One region of the Beijerinckia indica subsp. indica ATCC 9039 genome, then DNA from elsewhere that is predicted to be linked to it. Evidence: predicted binding sites of a transcription regulator. Region 1 holds the regulator's gene; the other holds the start of a gene.

Region 1 (5,502 bases):
TCGGCATGCCACGGTCCTATGTCATCACGAAGGTCACCTATCGTGCAGCGCGCGCCGGCTTGCTCACCGGCGTACTGCTGGCCACCGCGCGCATCAGCGGCGAGACCGCACCACTCCTGTTCACGGCCCTCAACAATCAATTCTTCAGCACCAATCTGAATGGCCCCGTGGCGAGCCTGCCCGCCATCATTTTCCAATTCGCGCTGAGCCCCTACAAGGATTGGCAGCGGCTCGCCTGGTCGGGCGCCCTGCTGATTACCTTTTCCGTCTTGGCCCTTTCCATTTTCGCCCGTGTCCTCGGCACGAGAAAGACCGCCAAATGATGTCGACGCACCCCACACCGCCGCAGAAACTGGCGATCCGCAATCTGAATTTTTTCTACGGCGATACGCTCGCCCTGAAAAACATCAGCATGCCGCTCTATGCCAACAAGGTTACCGCCTTGATCGGTCCCTCCGGCTGCGGAAAATCGACCCTCCTGCGTGTCTTGAACCGCATGTATGATCTCTATCCCCGGCAAAGGGCCGAGGGCGAGGTCCTGCTCGATGGCGAAAACATCCTGACCGCCGATCAGGATCTCAATCTCCTGCGCTCGCGCGTCGGCATGGTCTTTCAAAAGCCGACGCCCTTTCCCATGTCCATCTATGAGAATATTGCCTTCGGCATAAGGCTTTATGAAAAGCTGCCGAAGAGCGAACTCGATGACCGTGTGGAAGCCGCCCTGAAAGGCGGGGCGCTCTGGAATGAGGTCAAGGACAAGCTGCATTCAAGCGGTCTCGCTCTGTCGGGAGGCCAGCAGCAGCGGCTGTGCATCGCGCGCACCATCGCCATTCATCCAGAAGTCATCTTATTCGACGAACCTTGTTCGGCGCTCGATCCTATCTCGACCGCCAAGATCGAGGAACTGATCGACGAATTGAAGTCCAGCTATACGATCATCATCGTCACCCATAATATGCAGCAGGCCGCCCGCGTCTCCGAATATACGGCCTTCATGTATCTCGGCGATCTGATCGAATTCGATGTGACCTCGCGCCTGTTCACCACGCCGGACCGGCAGGAGACACAGAATTACATCACCGGCCGTTTTGGCTGAATTTTTCCGCGCCGTTTTCGGCGCCGCCAGCCCGTTCACGGCGAGGCACACCATTCGAGGAAGAGCCCTATGTCCGAATCCACGATCACCAGCCATACCGTTCGGGCCTACGACACGGAGCTCGAGATTCTCGGCCGCAAAATCGCCGAAATGGGCGGCATAGCGGAAAAAATGCTGGCGGACGCCATGGACGCCTTGACCGATCTCGATCGGGATCTCGCCATCAGAACGGTCGAAAATGATCCGCGCCTCGACCTGCTCCAGCGCGATATCGAGGAACAGGCCATCCTGACCATCGCCAAACGGCAACCGCTGGCGGTGGATCTCAGGGAAATCATTGCCACGATCAGGATCTCCGGCGATCTCGAACGGGTCGGTGATCTCGCCAAAAACATCGCCAAGCGCGCCATCAAACTGTCCACGGAAATGCGGATTCCGCGCGCCCTCATCGGCCTCAAGAGCATGCATGAGACCGCCTCCCTCCTTCTGAAGGACGTCCTCGACGCCTATGCCCTGCGCGATGCCGAACGGGCGCGCGCGGTCTGGACCCGCGATGCCGAACTCGACGCGCTCGAGGATTCGGTGTTTCGCGACCTCCTCACCTTCATGATGGAAGATCCCCGCAATATTTCCTTCTGCACGCATCTCCTGTTCTGTTCGAAGAATATCGAGCGGATCGGCGATCATTCCACCAATATCGCCGAAACAGTGGTCTATCTCGTTACCGGAGAAACATTGCCGACCGAACGTCCCAAGGGTCGGCCCGATCTTTCCGACTTCTCGACAACGGTGTCCGCATGAACCAGACAGCAGAGGTTTCCAGCAAGAGCAGCAATTCCGCGCGCAACAAAACATCGACCGCGACGACGCGCATTCTCCTCGTCGAGGACGAGGCCGCTTTGAGCACACTGCTCACCTATAATCTCGAGGCCGAGGGCTTCGAGGTCGAGAGCCTTGAGTGCGGCGACGAGGCCGAGGCCCGTCTCGATGAAAGCCTGCCTGATCTCGTCCTTCTCGACTGGATGCTGCCCGGTGTCTCCGGCCTTGAAATCTGCCGCCGCATCCGTGCGCGCGAGAAGACACGGGCGCTGCCGATCATCATGCTGACGGCGCGCGGCGAGGAAAGCGAAAAGATCCGGGGGCTCGCGACGGGCGCCGATGATTATATCGTCAAGCCTTTCTCGGTGCCCGAATTGATGGCGCGTGTCCGCGCCCTGTTGCGCCGCTCGCGACCAGACCGTATCACCGGCCTGCTCACCGCCGGTGATCTCTCACTCGATCGGGAGAATTGGCGTGTCCATCGCGGCGAGCGGCATGTCCATCTCGGACCGACCGAATTCCGCCTGCTCGATCATCTGATGGGCCGGCCAGGCCGCGTCTTTTCCCGCGCGCAATTGCTGGACGGCGTCTGGGGCGAGGCGGCGGAGATCGACGAGCGCACCGTCGATGTCCATGTCGGGCGCCTGCGCAAGGCCTTGTCGATCGGCGAGGAACAGGACCCCATCCGCACGGTGCGCGGCGCCGGCTATTCCTTCGACGAGCATTTCGGCAAATAATTTTGAAAAAAGCGTGTTTTCCCGATTCACCCAATCGGGAAAACACGCCTCTTTACGCGAAGCTCGTTTTACCAAAGGTCATTCATTATGACCGTTGGTATTACCAATGAATGAGCGTAAGGATGATCTCCAACGCGATCAGAGCCACGACGGCGATTTCCATCGCATCGGCCCTGCCGCCGGAGGCATCATCGTAGAGCGCCATGTAAGTATCGCGGATGATCGCCAGTTTCTGATCGACCGCATTGCCGACCGCATTGACCTGGAAGAGGGTGAGCGAGGCGGCATAGATGCGGGCAAGATAGACATCCTCGGTCACGGTCAGAACATTGTCGACATGTTCCTTCACTTCCGTGACTTCCGCGAACAATGTATACAAACGCCGCGCGAGGCCGGCCAATCTTCTGGATGACCAAAGGCCGCTCGACCGATGCGTGGTCTCGACGAGATCATACATGCGCGGCAATTCATCGGTGAGCAATTTGTTGAAATAGCTGATTTCCAGCAATTGGGCATTAGCCACCTCGACGACATCGAGCACATCCGAATCGCCGCGCGGATCGACGACCAAAGCGCGGTCCCAGGTGAGCACGGCGAGATCATCGAGATAATAAGAGAAATGATTGCGCAGAAGATCCTGGCGCGCGCGCTCCGAAAGCGGCAGAGTTTCGCCGGACAGCAGCGGCACCAGATCGATCTCGTTCAAGATCTGTTGGCCAGTCAAGGGCCGGTCGAACGAGCGCACGAAGCCGACGATATAATCTTCTTCCAGCGGCGAATCGATCGGCTTGTCGAGAGCACCATCGAGTGGGCCGCGCAAAGCCTTCACCATGTCACGCCAAAGGAGGCTGCCCGATGTCGGCCCCACCGTCGCGTTAATGGCGTTGAGCAGCGCGGAATAGGCGTGCCAGCCAAGATGGCTGACCGAAAAACGCATGGTGAGGGTGACGATGCCGATATCATAAAGGCGCGCCGTCACTTGCGCTTCGACATTGCGTGCCGCCTGATCCTCAGTCCGCAGTTTCAGGGGCAAGGGATCAAGCGTCAGAACGACTGGAGGCACGTTATAGGCCACGGCTTTTGCCGGCGTTGCCTGCAATTTGCGCCGAGCGCCGAGGGAGCCTGTATGCTCCAGCCAATGTTTTTCGGCTAGATCGAGATTGATACTGTCGGCGAGTTCGAACAGGCGATAGACGATAATATCGCCCGATGTGACGACGACTTCACCTTGAGGCTGCATAATGGCTCCGCGTCGATCGATAATCTATCAAATGGCTTTTTCCCATCGCACTCATCCCCAAAGATCGGGCGCGGGCGGATAAGCAAGGGAGCCCTCATAGGTGAGCCCATGGGGACGATCCTTCGCAAGCAGCAGGGGGCCATCGAGATCGACGAACCGGGCTTGTGACGCAAGCAGCATGGCGGGGGCCATGGCCAGCGAACTCGCCACCATGCATCCAAGCATGATATCGAGTTTCAACCCGCGCGCCGCCTCGACGAGACACAGGGCCTCCGTCAGACCACCGGTTTTATCCAGTTTGACATTGATCATATCATAGCGGGCCGCAAGGTCCTCGAGTCCATCGCGATCATGAGCGCTTTCATCCGCACAAATGGACACGGGCCTTGAAATTTTTGCAAGCATCGCATCCTGGCCGGCTGGCAAGGGCTGTTCGATCAGTTTGACACCAGCCGCCGCGCAAGCCTCGAAATAGGGGCCAAGCATTGTCTCGGTCCAAGCCTCGTTGGCATCGACGATCAGGGTCGCCTCGGGCGCCGCCGCGCGCACGGCGGCAATGCGGGCAAGATCCCCTTCCCCTGCGAGCTTGAGTTTCAGCAAGGGTCGATGGCTGGCCTTGGCCGCGGCTTCCGCCATGGTTTCAGGCGTGCCGACCGAGATCGTATAAGCCGTGACGGCGGGCACGGGCTCCGAAAGGCCCGCGCGACGATAGACGGGCACACCGGTTTCCTTGGCTTCCAGATCCCACAAAGCGCAATCGAGCGCATTACGGGCGGCCCCTGGCGGCAGAAGCTCCTGCAAAACCTCACGCCCAGCGCCGGCTTCAATCGCGGGGCGGATCATCTCGATTTGAGCGAGGACGCTCGCTGGGCTTTCGCCGTAGCGCGCATAGGGCACACATTCTCCCCGTCCCCTGGCATGTCCAGAGTCAAGCGTGGCGACAACGACCTCCGCCACGCTTTTCGCCCCACGCGAGATGACGAAACGACTGGCCAGGGGGAAAGATTCGATCGCCAGGGTTAGGCGCGGCATGGTGGGACGTCTCTTGAAAGGCTCGTGGGAAAGGAAGGAGAAAAAACGGTCAGCGCCGGCGGCTGCGTTTGATGTTTTTCTTGGCTAAAGCCTCTTCCGCTTTGGGGTCGAAGCTGCGCTTCGCAGATCCCTTGGCGGACCCATTCCGGCCTTTCGAGCGTGGCGCAAGAGCGCCGCCGTCGATGAGTTCGAAACGCAGCGCGCCTGCCAGCGGCGCTGCCTCGACGAGCCGGACGGTGACGAGATCACCCAGCCGATGCATGAGGCCGGTGCGCGACCCGATCAAGGCGTGCCTTGCTTCATCATGCCGGAAATAATCCTGAGCAAGGCTCGATATGGGCACGAAACCATCGGCCCCTGAGTCCATGAGGCGGATGAACAGGCCGGATTTGGTGACGCCGGAAATGCGGCCCTCGAATTGCGCGCCGACTTGATCAGCGAGGTGAATGGCGATCAGCCGTTCCACGGTCTCGCGCTCGGCGGCCATGGCACGGCGTTCAGCCGCTGAAATCTTGGCCGCGATTTCGGCAAGAACATGCGGATCCGTATTCGGCAAGCCATCGGAGCCGAATTTCAGG
Region 2 (5,502 bases), 400 kb from region 1:
CCTGATAGGCATGGGAATAATTTTCCGGTTGCCAGCCCTTGATATTGATCGGCGCGTCATCGCGGACAGTATCCGGCGTCAGACCTGCTTCCATCGCGGCGAGATAGACGAAGGGCTTGAAGGATGAACCCGGCTGACGATGCGCGGAAGCTGCTCGATCGAACTGGCTTTCGGCATAATTGCGGCCACCAACCAAAGCCTTGATCGCGCCATCGGGCGCGAGCGCGACCATGGCGCCCTGCGCCACCCCATAGCGCGCGCCTTTGCGGTCAAGCTCCTCCGTCAGGGCTTTTTCGGCGGCGGCCTGCAGAGGCAGGCTAATACTCGTCGTCACGAGAATATCCTGATCGATCGTGCCAATCGTCTCGTCGAGCAGGTCCATCGCATAATCGGCGGCATAATTGAACGAGCCCGCCCCCTGGCTGCGCTGCACCTGCGCCGGATGCAAGAGGGCGAGTTGCGCCATCGATTCGGTGATGAACCCTTCCTCGCGCATGGCGGCGACGACTTGCGCGGCCCGCTCCGCCGCGCCGCGCGGATTATGCGTTGGGGCGAGCTTGGTTGGCGCCTTCATCAGCCCGGCCAGCATGGCCGCCTCCGGCAGGGTGACAAGCTTCGCCGGATGGCCGAAATATTTCTCCGCCGCCGCCTCGACGCCATAGGCGCCGGAACCGAAATAGACGCGGTTGAGATAAAGTTCCAGCAATTGGTCCTTGCTGTATTTATGCTCGAGCCAGACGGCCAGGATCACCTCCTGGATCTTGCGCGCCATGGTCCTTTCCTGGGTCAGGAACAGATTTTTGGCGAGTTGCTGTGTCAAGGTAGAGCCGCCTTGCATCGCCCCGCCGCCCGCGACATTGCGGAACAATGCGCGTATAATACCAAGCGGATCAATGCCGGAATGTTGATAGAAACGACGATCTTCGATCGCAACGAAGGCGCGCGGCAAATAGGGTGGCAGATCGGCCAGGCGAATCGTCGCCCCGCCCGTGTCGCCCCGATTAGCGATCAAGGTCCCCGTCTCGCTCAAAATAGCGATATTAGGTGGACGTTTGGGCACACTAAGCTGATCGATCGGCGGCATTTTCAGGGTATAATAACCGATAATACCGATGCCCAGGACGCCGGCCCAGATCGCCAGGGCGCAAAAAGCCGAAAAAATCCGCCATAAGGGCGAGCGACGCCGGGCCTTTTTCGACCGCTGCTGGGGGTCTTTCTCGCTTTTCGTCATGCGGCCTGCGAAAGGATCTCGATTTCGGCTCCGTCACCGAACCATCGGATGTCAGATTTCAATATGGCTGATTAAAGGCCAGTTAACTTGGGAAAAACGGGGGCGGAACCACGCAACGGCTCTTGCGATTTCTCTGCCACCACGGCAAAGTCGCGCCCCCGGCGGGTGTAATGTCGCCATGATCACCACACATTATTAAAGATTAAAGGGGCCACGATGAAAGTCACTCTCGAACGGGCGGCCCTGTTGAAAGCGCTCGGCCATGTGCATCGCGTGGTGGAGCGCCGCAATACGATCCCGATCCTCTCCAACGTGTTGCTTCATTCGGACGGCGACGGACTGCTCCTGAAGGCGACCGATCTCGATCTCGAAGTGACCGAGCGGCTCACGGCTGAGACGGGCACGCAGGGCGGCACCACTTTGCCGGCCCATATTCTTTATGACATCGTGCGCAAATTGCCCGATGGCTCGCAGATCTCCCTGGAAACGACCGAGGCCGGCCCCCTGCAATTGCGCTCCGGGCGCTCGCGCTTCACGCTGCAATCGCTGCCGGAAAGCGATTTTCCCGATCTTGCGGCTGGCACGTTCGAACAGACCTTCACGCTCAAGGCGGGCGATCTCAAACGGCTGATCGACAAAACTCAATTCGCGATTTCGAGCGAGGAGACACGCTATTATCTCAACGGCATTTTCATGCATACGACGGAAGTCGAAGGGCATGTGATGCTGCGCGCTGTCGCAACCGACGGGCATCGGCTGGCGCGGGTCGAAATCCCCGCGCCGCAGGGCGCCTCCGGCATGCCGGGGATCATCATTCCCCGCAAAACCGTCGCCGAGGTCCAGAAACTCGTCGAGGATCAGGCCCAGGAGGTCAAGCTCGAAGTGTCGCCGACCAAGATCCGCTTCACTTTCGGCGAAGTGGTCCTGACCTCAAAGCTCATTGATGGCACGTTCCCCGATTATGCGCGGGTCATTCCCTCGGGCAATGACAAATTCCTGACCGTGGACCGCGGCCCCTTCCAAGATGCCGTCGATCGTGTCTCCACCATTTCCTCCGAACGCGGACGGGCGGTGAAACTCGCCCTCGCCGAGGGCAAGCTCACGCTCTCCGTCACCAATCCGGATTCCGGTTCGGCGGTCGAGGAATTGGAAGTCGATTATGATGCCGCACCGATCGACATCGGTTTCAACGCCCGTTATCTGCTGGACATTGCCGCACAACTCGACAGCGATACAGCCCTGTTCAAATTCGCCGATCCCGGTTCGCCGACATTGGTGCTCGACCGCGACGGTGCCTCGGCTCTTTATGTCTTGATGCCGATGCGAGTCTAAAGAGGCGGTCTCGAAACCGGACGTTTGGGAGGCTACGGCTCTCAGGCACCGCGCGCTCCCCCATAGAGTTTTCGGTGATCTCACTAGTTACTGCTTCAATTCGGCAGGACATCGACCTTGACCGGCGCCAGGCCCGCATGTCGGAAACCGAGCGCCTCGGCAGCATTCACCGAGACATCGATCACGCGCCCCTTGATATAGGGCCCCCGGTCATTGACCACGAGCGTCGTCGCACGTTGATTGGCGAGATTGGTGACGCGCACATGCGTGCCGAAGGGCAACGTGCGATGCGCGCAGCCGACAGCCCCACGCGCATGATAATAAGACGCTTTCCCGTGCAAGCCTTCCGCGTAAGCTATATTCGCAGCCGTGAATAGAAATACCGCAGAAATGACAAGTTTCCTCAAAAATAAGCCTCCATCTGGAATGTGGAATGACCCAACCATTCGGGCGGAGGCGGCTTTTGACAGCACTCTATGATGATAAAAGGGCAATGTATTGTGTTATAAATCCATACAACACTATATTTGTGCATTGCAGCATATTAGTTAATATTATTTTAAGCCTACGATGATCTTCCTTAAAAGCGAGACTGCCCGAAAGTCACAGCCTGTAAAGGCCAAGATCAGCCAATTTCGCCATGATTGGCTTTTTCCGCTTTTTCAGTCACGCTTTTGTCACGTGGTTCGCTTAACCCGGGGCGATCATGATCGAACATACGGAAATCCTGTGACGTCATCGCCCCATGCGCTTCGCCGGACTACAACCCTCGGGCTTCGCACGGCCGTTCACCGCAGCAAAACTCTCTCGCGCGGCGGCCTGCTCGAGCATTTGTTTACTTTCGTCTTCCGGGGACTCGTCTATCCGCAGATCTGGGAAGACCCTCAGGTCGACATGGAAGCCCTGGCGATCCGCCCCGACGATCATATCGTCACCATTGCCTCGGGCGGCTGCAACGTCCTCTCCTATCTGACCGCTAATCCTCGCAAGATCACCGCCGTCGATCTCAACGGCGCGCATATCGCCTTGAACAGGCTGAAGCTTGCGGGCCTCGCGCATCTGCCGGACCACGCGGCCTTTTTCGCCTTTTTTGGAGAGGCGGACAAAAGCGCCAATGCCACTGCCTATCGCGAGAAGATCCGGCCTTATCTCGATCTCGAATCCAGAGCCTATTGGGATAGCCGCGGCCCCATGGGGCGGAAGCGCATCGATAATTTCACCGATAATTTCTACCGCCATGGCCTGCTCGGCTGTTTTATCGGCGGCGCGCACAGGCTCGCGCGGCTCTATGGCTGCGATCCACGCAAAATCGTGACGGCAAAGGATCGCAATGAACAGCGCGAATTGTTCGACACCCTGTTCGCGCCTTTGTTTGAAAAAACCTTCATTCGCTGGCTGTTGCGACAGCCAGCCTCGCTCTATGGTCTCGGTATCCCGCCATCCCAATACAAAGCCTTGTCGGGTGATCTTCCCGGCGGCAGCATGGCAGATGTCGTGAAGGAAAGGCTACGCCGGCTCACCTGTGACTTCGACCTTGAGAGCAATTATTTCGCCTGGCAGGCCTTTGCGCGCAGCTATCCGCCAAAGGCGCAGGCCATCAAGCAGGCCTGCCTGCCGCCGTATCTGATGCCGGACTCTTTCGACGCATTGCACACACGTGTTGACCGCGTCGATGTTCGCCATGAATCGATGACCGTTTTTCTCCGCACCCGCCCCGCGCAAAACCTCGACTGTTATGTGCTGCTCGATGCGCAGGATTGGATGAATGATGAGGATCTGACCGCCCTCTGGGGCGAGATCCTGCGCACCGCGCGCCCCGGCGCGCGCATCATCTTCCGTACCGCGGCGGATGAACGCTTGCTGCCTGGCCGCGTGCCGGCTTCAATCCTCGACGCCTTCGATTATGATGAAACGCTCTGCCGCAGCCTCGGCGCGCGCGACAGATCCTCGATCTATGGCGGCTTCCATCTTTATCGACGCAAAGCATAGCAGCATGGCCATGACCGAAGCCGCGACGCTGATGGATCGCATGTATCGCCATCAGCGTCACATTTATGACGCCAGCCGCAAATTCTACCTTCTTGGCCGCGACGGCATGATCGCCGGTCTCGCTCCCCCCGATCAAGGCACGATCCTGGAGATCGGCTGCGGCACCGGTCGCAATCTCATCAAGGCGGCGCGCATGTTCCCGCATACGCGCTGCTATGGCCTCGATGTCTCCGAGGAGATGCTGGTCTCGGCGCGTCAATCGATCCGGCGGGCTGGATTCTCCTCGCGCATCGAGGTCGCGCAGGCCGATGCCACAGCCTTCGATCCCTTGCACCTCTTCGGTGTCGCCCGTTTCGACCGGGTGTTCATCTCCTATGCTTTATCGATGATCCCGCCTTGGCGCGACGTGCTTGCCAGTGCTTGTTCCGTCCTCACCGAAAACGGCTCGCTGCATGTCGTCGATTTCGGTGATCAGGCGGGCCTGCCCTCCTGGTTCGGTGCGGCGTTACGCCAATGGCTTTCCTGGTTCTCCGTCACACCACGCCTGACGCTGGAAGACGACATGCGCGCTTTGGCCCGAACGCGCGGCCTTGGCTGTCAATTTTCGCGGCCATTGCGCTCCTATGCCTTCCAGGCCGTGCTGCAACAGAACACCGCGTTCAATCGCTCACCGAACAGCCTATAAGCCCTGTTTCAGAGCTTATAGGCCCTTCGCCGTGATGGGTCTCTGCGTCACCGATGCGAGAATAGAGAAAGAACGCGCTCGCTGATGGGCCACTCTTGAATTGTCGCTCACACTGAAAAAGCGAAGACACAAGGAAGGGGCCATGGGTCACGATCCGCGACCCTTGATCTTAGCTTTTCGGCCAATGTTCTAATTGAACAAATATTGCTCGCTGATCGTCTGACCAAGAAGACTATTATCTTCGACGAAAGCCGTGATGAATTCA

What was found. Region 1 encodes PhoB, which activates phosphate uptake and scavenging genes when phosphate is short. Its sites were predicted from a motif close to TGTCATNNANCTGTCAT; they were not measured.
Region 2: a site for PhoB is predicted at 3,228-3,244, ahead of BIND_RS15445 (BtaA family protein). Genes of this name have one in related genera too.

The regions. Positions count from the first base shown of each region.
Region 1 is NC_010581.1:3,870,326-3,875,827, forward strand. Features, by position in the region: gene pstA (phosphate ABC transporter permease PstA) at 1-323, shown strand, start outside; gene pstB (phosphate ABC transporter ATP-binding protein PstB) at 320-1,096, shown strand; gene phoU (phosphate signaling complex protein PhoU) at 1,166-1,897, shown strand; gene phoB (phosphate regulon transcriptional regulator PhoB) at 1,894-2,652, shown strand; gene BIND_RS17325 (RMD1 family protein) at 2,753-3,892, opposite strand; gene dgcA (N-acetyl-D-Glu racemase DgcA) at 3,944-4,924, opposite strand; gene rnr (ribonuclease R) at 4,974-5,502, opposite strand, start outside.
Region 2 is NC_010581.1:3,469,524-3,475,025, forward strand. Features, by position in the region: gene BIND_RS15430 (transglycosylase domain-containing protein) at 1-1,231, opposite strand, end outside; gene dnaN (DNA polymerase III subunit beta) at 1,448-2,563, shown strand; gene BIND_RS15440 (septal ring lytic transglycosylase RlpA family protein) at 2,659-2,904, opposite strand; gene BIND_RS15445 (BtaA family protein) at 3,293-4,552, shown strand; gene BIND_RS15450 (class I SAM-dependent methyltransferase) at 4,563-5,237, shown strand; gene BIND_RS15455 (alpha-E domain-containing protein) at 5,427-5,502, opposite strand, start outside.